One region of the Phycicoccus sp. genome, then DNA from elsewhere that is predicted to be linked to it. Evidence: riboswitches for the same ligand, from Rfam matches in the RefSeq annotation. Region 1 holds a riboswitch; the other holds the start of a gene.
What was found. Region 1 has a riboswitch for S-adenosylmethionine ahead of PKA89_RS11810 (aminotransferase class V-fold PLP-dependent enzyme). Riboswitches for the same ligand answer to the same signal wherever they lie in the genome.
Positions count from the first base shown of each region.

Region 2: another riboswitch for S-adenosylmethionine. It lies ahead of PKA89_RS14635 (bifunctional o-acetylhomoserine/o-acetylserine sulfhydrylase); the one in region 1 lies ahead of PKA89_RS11810 (aminotransferase class V-fold PLP-dependent enzyme).

Region 1 covers NZ_DAOLAC010000017.1:67,144-74,651, forward strand. Annotated here, with positions in the region: gene PKA89_RS11785 (NAD(P)/FAD-dependent oxidoreductase) at 1-632, shown strand, start outside; gene PKA89_RS11790 (MarR family transcriptional regulator) at 661-1,305, opposite strand; gene PKA89_RS11795 (lysoplasmalogenase) at 1,725-2,369, shown strand; gene PKA89_RS11800 (DUF4396 domain-containing protein) at 2,449-2,913, shown strand; gene leuS (leucine--tRNA ligase) at 3,124-6,027, shown strand; SAM riboswitch class IV at 6,131-6,245, shown strand; partial or broken gene PKA89_RS11810 (aminotransferase class V-fold PLP-dependent enzyme) at 6,288-7,508, shown strand, end outside.
Region 2 covers NZ_DAOLAC010000027.1:11,068-18,575, forward strand. Annotated here, with positions in the region: gene hrpA (ATP-dependent RNA helicase HrpA) at 1-1,428, opposite strand, end outside; gene PKA89_RS14620 (putative T7SS-secreted protein) at 1,450-2,670, opposite strand; gene PKA89_RS14625 (hypothetical protein) at 2,664-2,954, opposite strand; gene PKA89_RS14630 (nuclear transport factor 2 family protein) at 3,076-3,447, opposite strand; gene PKA89_RS14635 (bifunctional o-acetylhomoserine/o-acetylserine sulfhydrylase) at 3,508-4,878, opposite strand; SAM riboswitch class IV at 4,962-5,074, opposite strand; gene mgrA (L-glyceraldehyde 3-phosphate reductase) at 5,246-6,295, shown strand; gene PKA89_RS14645 (nitroreductase family deazaflavin-dependent oxidoreductase) at 6,309-6,743, shown strand; gene PKA89_RS14650 (hypothetical protein) at 6,783-7,280, opposite strand; gene PKA89_RS14655 (hypothetical protein) at 7,273-7,508, opposite strand, start outside.

The sequences.
Region 1 (7,508 bases):
TGCCCGAGGGCTATGACGTCGACACCCACTTCAACCCGGCCTACGACCCCTGGGACCAGCGGGTCTGCCTGGCCCCGGACGGCGACCTCCTCGACGCCATCGCCGGTGGGGGCGCCGAGGTGGTGACGGCGACGATCGACCGCTTCGTGCCCGAGGGCGTGCGGCTGGGGGACGGGCGGGTGCTGCCGGCCGACCTCGTCGTCACCGCGACCGGGCTGCGGCTCGAGATCGGCGGAGGCGCGGCGCTCGCCGTGGACGGGCACGCGGTGTCGGTGCCGGCCCACCACGTCTACAAGGGCTGCATGCTCTCCGGGGTGCCCAACCTCTTCCTCTCCGTGGGGTACACGAACGCCAGCTGGACGCTGCGGGCCGACCTCACCGCCCGCTGGGTCTGCCACCTGCTCGGGCACCTCGACCGGCGTGGGCTCGGCGTCGCGACACCCCGGTGGGACGGCACCGGCGGCGCCGACCGGCCGCTGCTCGACCTCACCTCCGGCTACGTGCGGCGCGGCGCGCACCTTCTGCCGCACCAGGCCGAGCGGCGGCCGTGGCGGGTGGTGCAGAGCTACCTCTACGACGTGGCGGTCACCCGGTTCGGGCGGCTCGAGGACGGGGTGCTCGAGCTGCGCTGAGGCCGGGGCTCGGTGTGGGGCAGGCGCCTCACGCGGCGTGGGGCGGTGCGGGGCGCGGTGCCCGCCGGGGGCGCCGGGGCGGGCGGTCGGCCACCGCCTGGAGGACCAGCCGCAGCGCGCGGCGCTCGACGTCCTCGAGCCCTTCGAGCCGCGACTCGAGGAGCTCGTCGAGGCGGGGCTCGAGGCGGGACACCATCCGACGGCCCTCGTCGGTGAGCTCGGCGCGGTGGGAGCGGAGGTCACGCCAGCTCGGCTCGCGGTGGACCAGGCCGCGCTCGGCGAGCGAGGCGAGCAGCCGGCTCACCCGGGCCTCGGACCGACCGAGGTACTCGGCCAGGTGCACCCCGGTGGACCGCTTGTCGCGCAGGCGCCGCAAGACGTCGAGGCCGTCGGGGGTGAGACCGGGGGCGAGGTCGGCCAAGGCCCGGGCGAGGTCGGCGTCGACCTGCGCGCTGGCCTGGCGGAGGAGCGCAGGAAGGTTGCGGGGGTCGTCGGCGTCCGGGCGCTCCCACCGGCGGGGGAGGTCGGCCCGGATGCCGTGCCGGACCGCCAGGTGCTCGTGGAGCCGGAGCCACGGGGAGTGCTCGGCGCTCTCGGCCGGAGCGATGCCGCGTCGTCGGGTCCAGGTCGGCGAGCGGCGTCGTGGGGCGCCGGCGGCAGGGGTGGGCTCCATCGGGTGGCTCCGATCCGTAGGTCTCGGAGGTGATCCTGCCGTGGGTGGCGTGCTCGCCGTGGGCGTCATCCACAGGCCGCCCCCGTGGCCCGGCCGAGCTGAGGGGAGTCGGCCACCATGTGCTCCCCGGGACTCCATGCGCCCGGCAAGGGATCCCGTGCTCGACGCAAGGGATCGCGTGCTCGACGCAAGGGATCGCTTGCCGGGCGCAAGGGATCGCTTGCCGGGCGCGAGGGATCGCTTGCCGGGCGCGAGGGATCGCTTGCCGGGCGCAAGGGATCGCTTGCGACGGGCAAGGAGGTGGGGGGATGACATGTCCCGTCCGGGCGCTCAGGTCCGGGCCCGGGCACGGAGGTGGGGGACGACCGGTCCTGCCCGGGCCCTCGGGTCCGGCGTCGAACGGCCCGACGACTGGCAGGATGCCCGCCGTGCTGCTCACCGCGCTCGTCCTTGTCACCGCAGTCGCCGCCGCCCTCGACTGGTGGGCCGTCGCCACCGACCGCCAGGCCACCGAGCGCTGGGCCAAGCCGCTCGTCATGGTCGGGCTCGTCGCCGTGGCGCTGGCGAGCGGCGCGACCCAGAGCCCCGGCGGCCCCGCCCTGCTCGCCGCCCTTGCCCTCGGCCTCGTCGGCGACGTCTTCCTCCTCGGCGACTCCGAACCGCGCTTCGTCGGTGGCCTCGCCGCCTTCCTCGTCGGCCACCTGGCCTACGTCGTCGCCTTCGTCCAGCACGCCCTCGACCGCCCGGACCTGGCGATCGCCGGCGCGGCCCTCGTCGCCGTCGCGCTCCTCGCCGGCCGCCGCATCCTGCCCGCTGCGATCCGCGACGGAGGCCCCGGCCTCGGCGCTGCCGTCGCCCTCTACATGGCGGTCATCGCCGGGATGGCGCTCGCCGGCTGGGCCACCGGCAGCCCGCTCGTCGCCGCCGGCGTCAGCCTCTTCGTCGTCAGCGACACCGTCCTCGCCCTCGGCCGCTTCGTCGAGGAGCGGCCGTGGACCGGCCCGGTCGTCATCGTCACCTACCACCTCGCGCAGGCACTCATCGTCGCCGGCATGCTCGGCTGACACCGGTAGCTCGCGGAGCGTCGGTCCCGGTCGACCACTCACGCGGAATACCCCATGGGGGTATCCCGTTGGTCCGGCCATGACCACTCACAGCCACGCCCACGACACCACGACGACCTGGCGGGACGCCGCGTCGGCGACCCTGCACTGCCTCACCGGGTGCGCGATCGGCGAGGTCCTCGGAATGGTCCTCGGCACCGCGCTCGGCCTCGGGACCGGTGCCGTCGTGCTCCTCTCCGTCGTCCTGGCCTTCGTCACCGGCTACGCCCTCACCGTCTCGTCGGTGCTGCGGGCCGGCCTGGCCCTCGGAGCGGCCCTGGGGGTCGCGCTCGCCGCCGACACCGTCTCGATCCTCGTCATGGAGGTCGTCGACAACGGCTTCATGGTCCTCGTGCCCGGCGCGATGGACGCCGGCCTCGGCACGGTGCTGTTCTGGGCCTCCCTCGTCGCGTCCCTGGCCGTCGCGTTCGTCGTCACGGTGCCGGTCAACCGCGCCCTGATGAGCCGCGGGCGCGGGCACGCCGTCGTCCACTCGATGCACTGACCCGCGCCCGGCAGCGGGCGGCGCCCCCGCGGCGCCGCCCGCCCGGGCAGCACCCCCGGACACCGCCCGCCCCGGCTGCGCTACCCTGAGCAGGTGCCGAGGTTCCTGCTCCTTACCTAGCCGCGCCGGCCACCCCCAGGCCCGCGCGGCGACCCCTCCTGTGCGAGGGGTTTTTTCATGGCCGCGGGACACGACGACGACGAGGACGAGATGAGCGAGACCCCGCACCGCTACACCGCCGAGCTGGCCGGTCAGATCGAGGTGGCCTGGCAGGACCGCTGGCAGGAGCGTGGCACCTTCCACGCCCCGAACCCGGCCGGCCCGTGGGCCGACCCGCAGGCCGTCGCCGACTACGAGAACGGCCACCTGCTCGTCCTCGACATGTTCCCGTACCCGAGCGGCGCCGGCCTGCACGTCGGGCACCCGCTGGGCTACATCGCCACCGACGTCTACGCCCGCTACAACCGGATGCTCGGCAAGAACGTCCTGCACTGCCTGGGCTACGACGCCTTCGGCCTGCCCGCCGAGCAGTACGCGGTGCAGACCGGTCAGCACCCGCGCAAGACGACCGAGGACAACATCGTCATCATGGCGCGCCAGCTGCGCCGCCTCGGGCTGGGCCACGACGACCGTCGCTCCATCCGCACGATGGACCCCGACTACTACCGCTGGACGCAGTGGATCTTCCTGCGGATCTTCAACTCCTGGTACGACCCCGACGCCGAGCGCCCCGATGGCGGACGGGGCCGTGCGCGCCCCGTCGAGGAGCTCGTCGAGGAGTACCGCAGCGGCACGCGGCCGCTGCCGAACGACGACGGCCGCGGGTGGGAGGACCTGTCCGACGTCGAGCGCGCCGGCATCCTCGACGCGCAGCGGCTGGCCTACACCTCCGAGGCTCCGGTCAACTGGTGCCCCGGCCTCGGCACCGTGCTCTCCAACGAGGAGGTCACCAACGACGGCCGCTCCGAGCGGGGCAACTTCCCGGTCTTCAAGCGCAACCTGCGCCAGTGGATGATGCGGATCACCGCCTACGCCGACCGGCTGGCCGACGACCTCGACCGGGTCGAGTGGCCGGAGAAGGTCCGCATCATGCAGCGGAACTGGATCGGGCGCAGCCAGGGTGCGCGCGTGACGTTCCCCGTCGAGGGGGCCGTCGACGGCACCGGCATCGAGGTCTTCACGACTCGCCCCGACACCCTCTTCGGCGCGACCTTCATGGTCCTGGCCCCGGAGCACCCGCTCGTCGACGAGCTCGTCCCCTCCGGTGGCTGGCCCGAGGGGACCGACGACGCCTGGACCGGCGGCGCCGCCACGCCCGCCGAGGCCGTCGACACCTACCGCCGGGCCGCCTCCCGCAAGAGCGACGTCGAGCGGCAGACCGAGGGCAAGGACAAGACCGGTGTCTTCACCGGCGGCTGGGCGACCAACCCCGTCACCGGCACCCGCATCCCGGTGTTCGTCGCCGACTACGTGCTCATGGGCTATGGCACCGGCGCGATCATGGCCGTCCCGGGCCAGGACGAGCGCGACTGGGACTTCGCCACCGCCTTCCACCTGCCCAAGATCCGCACCGTGCAGCCCGACGAGGGCCACGACCCGGCCACCGCGTTCACCGGCAGGGGCCCGGCGATCAACTCGAGCAACGACGAGCTGAGCCTCGACGGTCTCGACGTGCCCGAGGCCAAGGAGCGGATGACGGCCTGGCTGCAGGAGAAGGGGATCGGCGAGCCGACGGTCACCTACAAGCTGCGCGACTGGCTCTTCAGCCGGCAGCGCTACTGGGGCGAGCCCTTCCCGGTGCTCTTCGACGAGGACGGCGTCGCGCACGCGGTGCCCGATTCCATGCTCCCCGTCGAGCTGCCCGAGGTGCCCGACTACAGCCCCAAGACCTACGACCCCGAGGACGCCGGCAGCGAGCCCGAGCCGCCCCTCTCGCGCGTGCAGGAGTGGGTCGACGTCGAGCTCGACCTCGGCGATGGCCGCGGCCTGCGCCGCTTCCGGCGCGAGACGAACACGATGCCCAACTGGGCCGGCTCGTGCTGGTACTACCTGCGCTACCTCGACCCCGAGAACGCCGACGCGCTGGTCGACCCCGAGAACGAGTCCTACTGGATGGGACCGCGTCCGGAGCCCGTCGCGGGCGCCGCCCCGGGAACCCGCGACCCCGGTGGCGTCGACCTGTACGTCGGCGGCGTCGAGCACGCCGTGCTCCACCTGCTCTACGCCCGCTTCTGGCACAAGGTGCTCCACGACCTGGGGCACCTGAGCAGCGACGAGCCGTTCCGCACGTACTTCAGCCAGGGCTACATCCAGGCCGCCGCGTACCGCGACGACCGCGGCCAGCCGGTCGAGGCCCGGGAGGTCGAGGAGGCCCCCGACGGCGGCTTCACCTGGCAGGGACGGCCGGTGACCCGCGAGTTCGGCAAGATCGGCAAGTCGCTGAAGAACATGGTGAGCCCGGACGAGATGTACGCCGCCTACGGCGCCGACACCTTCCGCCTCTACGAGATGGGCCTAGGCCCGCTCGAGCAGAGCAAGCCGTGGGACACCCGGGCCGTCGTCGGCAGCCAGCGCTTCCTCCAGCGGTTGTGGCGCAACGTCGTCGACGAGGAGAGCGGCGAGGTCGTCGTCGTCGACGCGCCCCTCGACGACGCCACCACCCGCGTGCTGCACCGGACCATCGACGCGGTGCGCACCGACTACGCGAGCCTCGGCTTCAACACGGCCATCGCCCGGCTCACCGAGCTGAACAACGCCCTGACCAAGCTCGAGGGGGGCGTGCCCCGCGCCGCGGCCGACGCGCTCGTCCTCATGGTCGCGCCGCTCGCCCCGCACATCGCCGAGGAGCTGTGGATGCGGTTGGGGCACACCGAGTCCCTGGCCCACGAGCCGTTCCCGGTCGCGGACCCCGCGCTGCTCGTCGACGAGACGGTCACCTGTGTCGTCCAGGTCAGGGGCAAGGTCAAGGACCGCCTCGAGGTGGCGAGCGACATCACCGAGGACGCCCTGCGCGAGCTGGCGCTGGCCAGCCCGAAGGTGCAGGCCGCCCTCGAGAACGGCGTGCGGACGGTCATCGTGCGGGCCCCGAAGCTCGTCAACGTCGTCCCTGCCTGACCCCGACGGGAGACCCGAGGGGACGGGGCCGGGCCGCCTGCCGTCTCGGGTCGTGGACCGCGGGTGCGGGTGGCGCGGGCCGCCGGTCACACTCGTCGCCGTAGGTCATGAGTGCCAGTGACAAGCCCCGGCTCGCTGGCCGGCAACCCTCCTCCGCGGTGGGGGTGCCCCGGGTGACGACCTGGTCGGCGTCGCAGCGACGTCGGCAAGCGCGGGTCCCCGGCACCGTCCGAGGGTCCTCGAGGCCCTCGGGAGCACCGATGTCCACCCACCACGCAGGAACCGTCCGCCACGTCCCGGCGCCGCTGGCCCGGCGGCTGCCCGCCGTCGTCCGGCCCGACCCGGTGCCGCTGGCCACCGGCGGCACCGTCGACTACGCGCAGCTCGACCACGCCGCCTCGACACCGGCGCTGGAGTCCGTCGTGCGCGCCGTCGAGACCGCGACCCGCACGTACTCGAGCGTGCACCGCGGCACCGGATGGCTGTCGCGGGTCACGAGCGCGCACTACGAGGCCGCCCGCGAGGAGGTGGCCCGCTTCGTCGGCGCCCGCGCGGACGACGTCGTCGTGCTGACCCGGACGACGACCGACGCCACCAACCTCCTCGCCCGCGCGCTGCCGGAGGGCACCCCGGTCCTCGTCTTCGCGTCCGAGCACCACGCCTCCCTCCTGCCCTGGCCGGCGGCGACGACGCACCGGCTGCCCGTCCCCGCGTCGCCGGAGGAGGCGCTCGGCCGACTGGAGGCGGCCCTGCTCGGGCTCGCCGGCGGGCCGGCCCCGCTCGTCGTCGTCACCGGAGCCTCGAACGTCACCGGCGAGCTGTGGCCGGTCGAGCGGGCCGTCGCCGTCGCGCGGCGGCACGGTGCCCGCGTCCTCCTCGACGCCGCCCAGCTCGTCGCCCACCGCCGCGTCGACCTCGCCGCGCTGGACGCCGACTGGGTGGCCTTCTCCGGGCACAAGCTCCACGCCCCGTTCGGCACCGGCGCGCTGGTCGGGCGCCGCGACTGGCTCGACGCCGCCGACCCCTACCTCGCCGGCGGGGGTGCCAACGCCGCCCTCACCGCCCACGGCACCGAGGGGACCTCCCGCCCGGCCCCGCACGAGGGCGGCAGCCCCAACCTCCTCCGCGCCCTCGCCCCCGCCGCAATCGCACTCACTGCAGCCCTTGCCTACGGATCGCTCGCCCTCGTCTTTCGTCCGATCGGCGAAATGAAGCAACCGCGAACAGCCGGCCCCACGATCGCCCTCATCCAAAGCGACATGCTCGCCGATTGGAAGGGGACCGTCGAACGCGACGCCAATGTGATGCAGCAGCAGTCGCGGCTTTCGCTCGAAGCCGTGCGCGCGTCGCAACGCCCCATCGATCTCATCGTCTGGCCGGAGACGATGTTCCGCCAGCAGTTGTTCGTCCGCGACGACAAGAATCCGCCGCCAGAAGGGCTGGTGCATGAGTCGCGGTTCACGGCAGCGCTCGACGATTTG
Region 2 (7,508 bases), on a different contig from region 1:
CCGGGCGAGTCGGGGGTCGAGCGGCATCCGGGCGAGGGTTCGCCCCGTGCCGGTCAGCCGCCGGCCGCGACCGCGGTGCCGGCCCGGGCCCCGCTCCTCGGCGGAGAACGCGCCCAGCTCCTCGAGCAGCCGGACGCCGTCGGCGACCTGGCGGGCGTCCGGCGGGTCGACGAACGGGAAGCGGGCGACGTCGCCGAGCCCGAGCGAAGTCATCTGGAGGATGACCGCCGCGAGCGAGGTGCGCTGGATCTCCGGCTCGGTGAACTCGTCGCGGGCCTCGAGGTCCTCCTCCGAGTACAGCCGGATGCAGACGCCCGGCGCCACGCGGCCGCAGCGGCCGGCGCGCTGGGCGGCGCTGGCCCGGCTGACCGGCTCGATGGGCAGCCGCTGCACCTTCGTGCGCTGGCTGTACCGGGAGATGCGGGCGGTCCCGGTGTCGACGACGTAGCCGATGCCGGGCACGGTGAGCGAGGTCTCGGCGACGTTGGTCGCGAGGACGATGCGCCGTCCGCCGGTGCGCCGGAAGACCCGGTGCTGCTCGGCCGCGGAGAGCCGGGCGAAGAGCGGCAGCACCTCGGTGCCGGGCAGCCGAAGCGCGGTGAGGGCCTCGGCGGCGTCGCGGATCTCCCGCTCCCCGGAGAAGAACACGAGGATGTCGGTGGCGTCCGGCGCCGGTGGCTCCTCGGTCCACAGCTCCTCGACGGCCTCGACGACACCGGTCACCTGGTCGCGCTCGTCGACGACGTGGCGGCCGTCGGGGTCGAGGGTGACGAGCGGGCGGTAGCGGACCTCGACCGGGAAGGTGCGCCCGGAGACCTCGAGCACCGGCACCTCGCGGACCACCTCGCCGCGTTCGTCGGTGGCGAAGTGCCGGGCGAAGCGGTCGGGGTCGATGGTCGCCGAGGTGACGACGACCTTGAGGTCGGGCCGGCGGGGCAGCAGCTGCTTGAGGTAGCCGAGGATGAAGTCGATGTTGAGGCTGCGCTCGTGCGCCTCGTCGATGACGATCGTGTCGTAGCGGCGCAGGTCGCGGTCGCGCTGCAGCTCCGAGAGGAGGATGCCGTCGGTCATCACCTTGACCCGGGTGGCGTCGCTGCTGTGGTCGCCGAACCGCACCTGGTACCCGACGAGGCCGCCGAGCTCGACCTGCATCTCCTCGGCGATCCGCTCGGCGACCGAGCGCGCGGCGATGCGGCGGGGCTGGGTGTGCCCGACCTGGCGGCCGTCGGCGCCGCGGCCCAGCTCGAGGCACATCTTCGGCAGCTGGGTGGTCTTGCCCGACCCGGTCTCGCCGGCGATGACGACGACCTGGTGCTCGCGCAGGGCCTCGAGGATGTCCTCGCGGCGGGCGACGACCGGGAGGTGCTCGGGGTAGTGCAGCTCCGCCGGGTCGAGCGCCGCGGTCGCGGTGTCGGGTCGGGCGGGCATGGCCGACAGGATAGGTCGGGCTCACCACGAGGTCGTCCGCGTTTCCACCCGGTCCGCTCCCGTCAGGGAGGCCGGCCGCTGCGGCCGGAGGGCCGGCGGCTCGGGGACGACGTGCGGCAGCAGCCGGCCGCCGGCGCCGAGGCTGACACCGGCCGCGTACATCCGGACCGTCTGCGGGCCGCCGGCCCCGACCATCCGCAGGCCGGTGCGGGCCGACGCGACCCGGCGGCGGACGGCACGCACGCCACCGCCCGCGGCCCCCGTGAGCCCGCGCGAGCCGGGCGCACGGACCGCCGGGCCGCCGACGAGGGCGCTCGGCGTGCCGCCGGACGGGAGGGGGGCGAACCGGGCCCGGGCGGCGGCGACCCGCTCGCGGGCGGTGGTGGCCGCGCCGGCCAAGAGGCGCTCCTGCGTGGTGAGGGTGCGGGCGGCGACGCCGCCGTCGGCCCGCAGGACCGTACCCGCCGTCGCGCCCCGGCGCATCGTCTGCCCGGTGGCGCCGAGCGCCCAGGCCCCGGCCGAGACCCCCAGCTCGCGCCAGCCGCCCTCGCCGTAGCCGACGAGCAGGGCACCGTCGGCGAGCGTGCCGACCCCCTCCCCGACGAGCCCGGCGACGGCGCACTCCGGCGCGACCCGGGCGGGCAGCATCGCGAGGTACCCCACCCCGTGGCCGACCGAGCTGGTGGTGCGCAGTCCGCGGTAGAGCCAGGGGTCGACGAGGTCGTCGTCGGCGAGCGCCCGCAGGGCGGCCGTGCACCGGGCGTCGGCCGCCCGGAGCCCGTCCAACGCTGCGGCGTGCCGCGCCTCGGCCCGGGCGACCTCGGCCATCTGCTCCTGCTGGGCGTGACGCACCGCGAGGAGCTCGGGCGAGGTCTCGGCGACGCCGCGTCCGACGAGCACGACGGCGCGCTCCTCGAGGACGCGGTACCACTCCCAGGCCTCGTCGTGCGCGTCGACGGCCTGCTGGGCCACCGCCTGGGCGTCGTCGAGGACGGCCGCGAGCTCGCGCATCGGCCGGGCCGCGCCGAGGAAGCGGTCGGCGGCGCGGTCGAGGACGGTCGGCGCCGAGGCCATCCGCTGCGAGAAGGCCTCCCCGGCCGGGCCGTCCCAGACCGCACCGGCCCGCAGCCGGGTGAGCGTCGAGGCGGCGTCGGCGAGGCGGCGACCGGTGGCCTCGACGGCGTCGGCGACCCGGCGCACCCCCTCCCCCGAGCCCTCGACCGGCCGGAGCAGCATCACCACGTGGGCCCACCCCCGAGCCCCCGGGAGACCCCGGCGTCGGTGTCGAGGTACGCCCCGCCGGCCTGCGCCGCGGACTCCCCGAGGACGGTGAGCGCCTCCGCGAGCCGCAGCCGGGCGAGGCGCCACCCGCCGAGCAGCTCCTCGGCGGCGGCGCCGGAGGAGCCCGGCCCGAACGCCCAGCGGTCGGCGCGCGGGTCGCCCATCGTCGCCAGCCCCTCGGCGAGGTCGACGAGGCCGGCCCCCACCTCGAGGACCGTCTCGGCGTCGACCCGGTAGCTCGTCATGCCTGGACGCTAGGCCGCTCGGGGCATCCGGCCGTCGGGTTTTCCACAGGCCCCCGCGCCGCCGGGTCGCTCAGGTCGGCCGGGTCGGGTCGGTCGGGACGGTCTGGACGGGTCGGTCGGGTCAGTCCGGGACGACGGTCTGGGTGTACACCGCGAGGCGCCACGCACCGGCGACCCGCACGTACGTGCTGGTCATCGCGCCGACGAACGGGTCCGCGCCCTCCCGCCGGGCGGTCCCGCGGTAGACGAGCGAGGCCGCGTCGGCGCCGAGCGCCACGACGCGCACGTCGTCGATCGCGTAGTCGTCCCACGGTGGGGCGTCGGCGAGCGAGGCGACGACCTCCGCGCGGTCGAGCACGGCGCCGTGCGCGAGCACCATGACGCCGTCGTCGGTCATCAGGTCGCCGTAGAGCTTCGCCCCGGTGCCGTCGCAGAGGGAGTCCCACCCCCGGCGCTCGAGGTCGAGCAGGGTCTCGGTCAGGCTCTCGTCCATCGCTCGACCGTAGCCCGGTCCGGCGCCGGGAGGGGCTCCCGGCGCCGGACCGCTGCGAGGTCAGGCCTGCGTCGCGCCGACCAGCTCGGGGGCGGCGTCCCCCGCGTCGCCGGAACCCAGCGCGGCGGCGAACCCGGCGTCGAGGTCGGCGAGGATGTCGGCGATCGTCTCGATGCCGACCGCGAGCCGGACCAGCCCGGGCGTCACGCCGGCGGCGAGCCGGTCGGCGTCGCCGCCCTGGCTGTGGGTGGTCGACGCCGGGTGGATGGCCAGCGAGCGCACGTCGCCGATGTTCGCGACGTGGCTGTGCAGTGACAGGCCCTCGACGAAGCGTCGCCCGGCCTCCACCCCGCCGGCGATCTCGAACGCGAGCACCGCACCGGCGCCCTTGGGCGCGTACTTGTCCGCGAGCGCCTTGCCCGGGCTGGAGTCGAGCGAGGCCCACCGGACCGACTCGACCTGCGGGTGCTGCTCGAGGTACTGCGCCACGGCGCGGGCGTTCTCGATGTGCCGCTCGACCCGCAGGCTGAGCGTCTCGAGGCCCTGGCCGATGAGGAAGGCGTTGAACGGGCTGATCGCCGACCCGAGGTCGCGCAGCAGCTGCACCCGGGCCTTGAGGATGTAGGACAGGTTCGCGCCGAACGGGCTGCCGACGCCGAGGTCCGGGCCGAAGCGCAGGCCGTGGTAGCTCTCGTCCGGGGTGTTGTAGTTCGGGAAGCGCTCCGGGTCCTGGGTGTAGTCGAAGGTGCCGCCGTCGACGATGACGCCGGCGATCGACGTGCCGTGCCCGCCGAGGTACTTGGTCGCCGAGTGGATGACGACGTCGGCGCCCCACTGCAGCGGGTTGACGAGGTACGGCGTGGCGATCGTGTTGTCGACGACGAGTGGCACCCCCGCCTCGTGCGCGACCGCGGCGACCGCCTCGATGTCGAGGACCTCGGCCTTGGGGTTGGCGATCGTCTCGCCGAAGAAGGCCTTGGTGTTCGGACGGACGGCGTCGCGCCAGGCCTGCGGGTCGGTGTGGTCCTCGACGAAGGTCACCTCGACGCCGAGCTTGGCGAACGTGTACTTCAGGAGGTTGACCGTGCCGCCGTAGAGGGCCGCGCTGGAGACGATGTGGTCCCCGGCCTCGGCGACGTTGAGCAGGCCGAGGGTGGTAGCGGCCTGGCCGGAGGCCACGAGCAGCGCGCCGACACCTCCCTCGAGCGCCGCGATGCGCTGCTCGACGGCATCCTGGGTCGGGTTCATGATGCGCGTGTAGATGTTGCCGAACTCCCGCAGCGCGAAGAGGTTCTCGGCGTGCGCGGTGTCGTTGAAGACGTACGACGTGGTCTGGTAGATCGGCAGGGCACGAGCCCCGGTCGCGGTGTCCGGCTGCTGGCCGGAGTGGACCTGTCGGGTCTCGAATCCCCACTGGGACGGGTCGGTCATCTGCTTGGCTCCCACTTTCGGTGGTGGGCCCGACGTTCGGCCGGGCGCACGCGGACGTGTACTCGGCGGGGGTACCGGGGGTGCTCCCGCGCTTGCGTGCGACGGGCGCCGCACGCCAGGTCCTCACCCGGGGCACCCCACCGCGGAGGAGGGTTGCCGGCCAGCGAGCCGGGGCTTGGCGCTGGCGCTCATGACCTGCCGACAGGATAGGCACGCCGGCCGGCGCCGGCCACCATCGCCCCCGCCCCGTCTCATCCTCCGGGCACCCCCGCCCTGTCCCGACCCATTGCGGAAAACCCACCCGCCGCGGCCGAAAGGGCGGGCCCGGAGGTGGGTGATTCGCAAGAAGTCGGGAAGGATCGGGGCCATGACCTTCCACGCCGACGAGTACAAGGCCGCCGCGAACCGTTACCGCGCCGGGATGCCCTACCGCCGCACCGGCCGCTCCGGCCTCGACCTGCCCGCGATCTCGCTCGGCCTGTGGCACAACTTCGGTGACGACGTGCCGCTCGGGCGCCAGCAGGCCATCCTCCGTCGCGCCTTCGACCGCGGTGTGACGCACTTCGACCTCGCGAACAACTACGGGCCGCCCTACGGAGCCGCCGAGCGCAACTTCGGCACGCTCTTCGCCCGCGACTTCCGCCCGTACCGCGACGAGCTCGTCATCAGCTCCAAGGCCGGCTACGACATGTGGCCCGGCCCGTACGGCCAGGGCGGCGGCTCCCGGAAGTACATCACCGCGTCGTGCGACCAGTCGCTGCGGCGGATGGGCTTGGACCACGTCGACATCTTCTACAGCCACCGCTTCGACGAGACGACTCCGCTCGAGGAGACCCTGGGCGCCCTCGACTCCCTCGTCCGGGCGGGCAAGGCGCTCTACGTCGGCATCTCGTCGTACTCGGCGCAGCGCACGCGCGAGGCGGTCGAGATCCTCCGCTCGATGGGCACGCCGCTGCTCATCCACCAGCCCTCGTACTCGATGCTCAACCGGTGGATCGAGGAGGAGGGCCTGCTCGACGCGCTCGGCGAGACCGGGGTCGGCTGCATCGCGTTCTCCCCGCTCGCCCAGGGGATGCTGACGAACAAGTACCTCAAGGGCATCCCCGAGGGTTCGCGTGCGGCACAGGGCAAGTCGCTCGACCCGTCGCTGCTCACGGACTCCGCGCTCAAGCACGTCCGGGCCCTCGACCGGATGGCGAGGGCGCGCGGCCAGTCGCTCGCCCAGATGGCGCTGGCGTGGGCGCTGCGCGACCCGCGGGTGACCTCGGTCCTCGTCGGCGCGAGCTCGGTCGCCCAGCTCGACGACAGCCTCGACGCGGTGAAGAAGCTGCGGTTCACGAAGGACGAGCTGGCGCAGATCGACAAGCACGCCCGGGACGCCGGCATCAACCTGTGGAAGACCTCGAGCGACAAGTGAGTTGGACCCTGGCATGAGCGAGAACTACATCCCCTCCCCCACCGGCTGGGTCCGCGACCAGGTCGAGACGATCGAGAGGACGGGTGACACCCGCTCGGTGAAGGTCATGGACCGCCCCGTCGTCATGCTGACGATGCGCGGCCGGAAGACCGGGGCGCTGCGCAAGGTGCCCCTGATGCGGGTCGAGCACGAGGGCACGTACGCGGCCGTCGCGAGCAAGGGCGGCGCTCCCGAGCACCCCGCCTGGTACGGCAACCTGCTCGCCGACCCCGACATCACCCTCCAGGACGGCACCGAGTCGTGGCCGGCCCGCGCCCGCGAGATCACCGGCACCGAGCGCGAGGAGTGGTGGGAGCGCTGCGTGGCGGCCTACCCGCCCTACGCCGACTACCAGGAGAAGACCGACCGGCTCATCCCGGTGCTGGTCCTCGAGCGTCGCGACGGCTGACCCCAGGCTCGTCGTCGCGCCGTGCGGGACGACCGTCCGTCACTCGGGCGAGGCGGCGGTGCCCTCGTCGCCGGACGACGGCGCCGGGTGCGTCGCCGGCACGGCCCGGGCACCGCGCTCGACCCGCCGGAACCACAGCAGCCCGAGGACCGGCAGGACGAGCGGAACGTAGCCGTAGCCCGCGCCGAGGTGCGACCAGACGGTCTTGTCCGGGAACGCCGACGGCACGAAGTAGGAGGCGAGGCCGACGACGAGGACGCCGACGAGCTCGACCGCACAGGCGACGATGCCGACGCGCACCCACGACCCGCCGCGGGCGAGGCACCAGGTGGCGAGGACGTAGACGACCGCGGCGAACGCCGACAGCAGGTAGGCCAGGGGCGCCCGGTCGAAGTACTCGCTGATCTGGAGGACCGAGCGACCGGTGGCGGCGAGCGCCAGCACCCCGTAGACGACGACGAGGAGCACGCCGGGGCCGCCGAGCGCGCGGCGGTCCCGGGGGGCCTCTGGGCTGCGGTCGGGGCGGGAATCAGCCATAGGACATCCAGATCTGCGCGAGGCGGGCGGCCATCACCCCGACGGCGAACGCGCCGACCGCGATCGAGCCCATCGCCCAGCGCGACTTCTCCTTGATCGCGAGGAACGAGGTACCGACGGGGATGACCGGCAGGCTGACGAGGTACGCGACGAACGTCGCCTTCTCGGCGTCGTCCGTGATGTGACCGAGGTCGGCGAGGCCCGCGACGAGGAGGGCGAGCAGCCCGA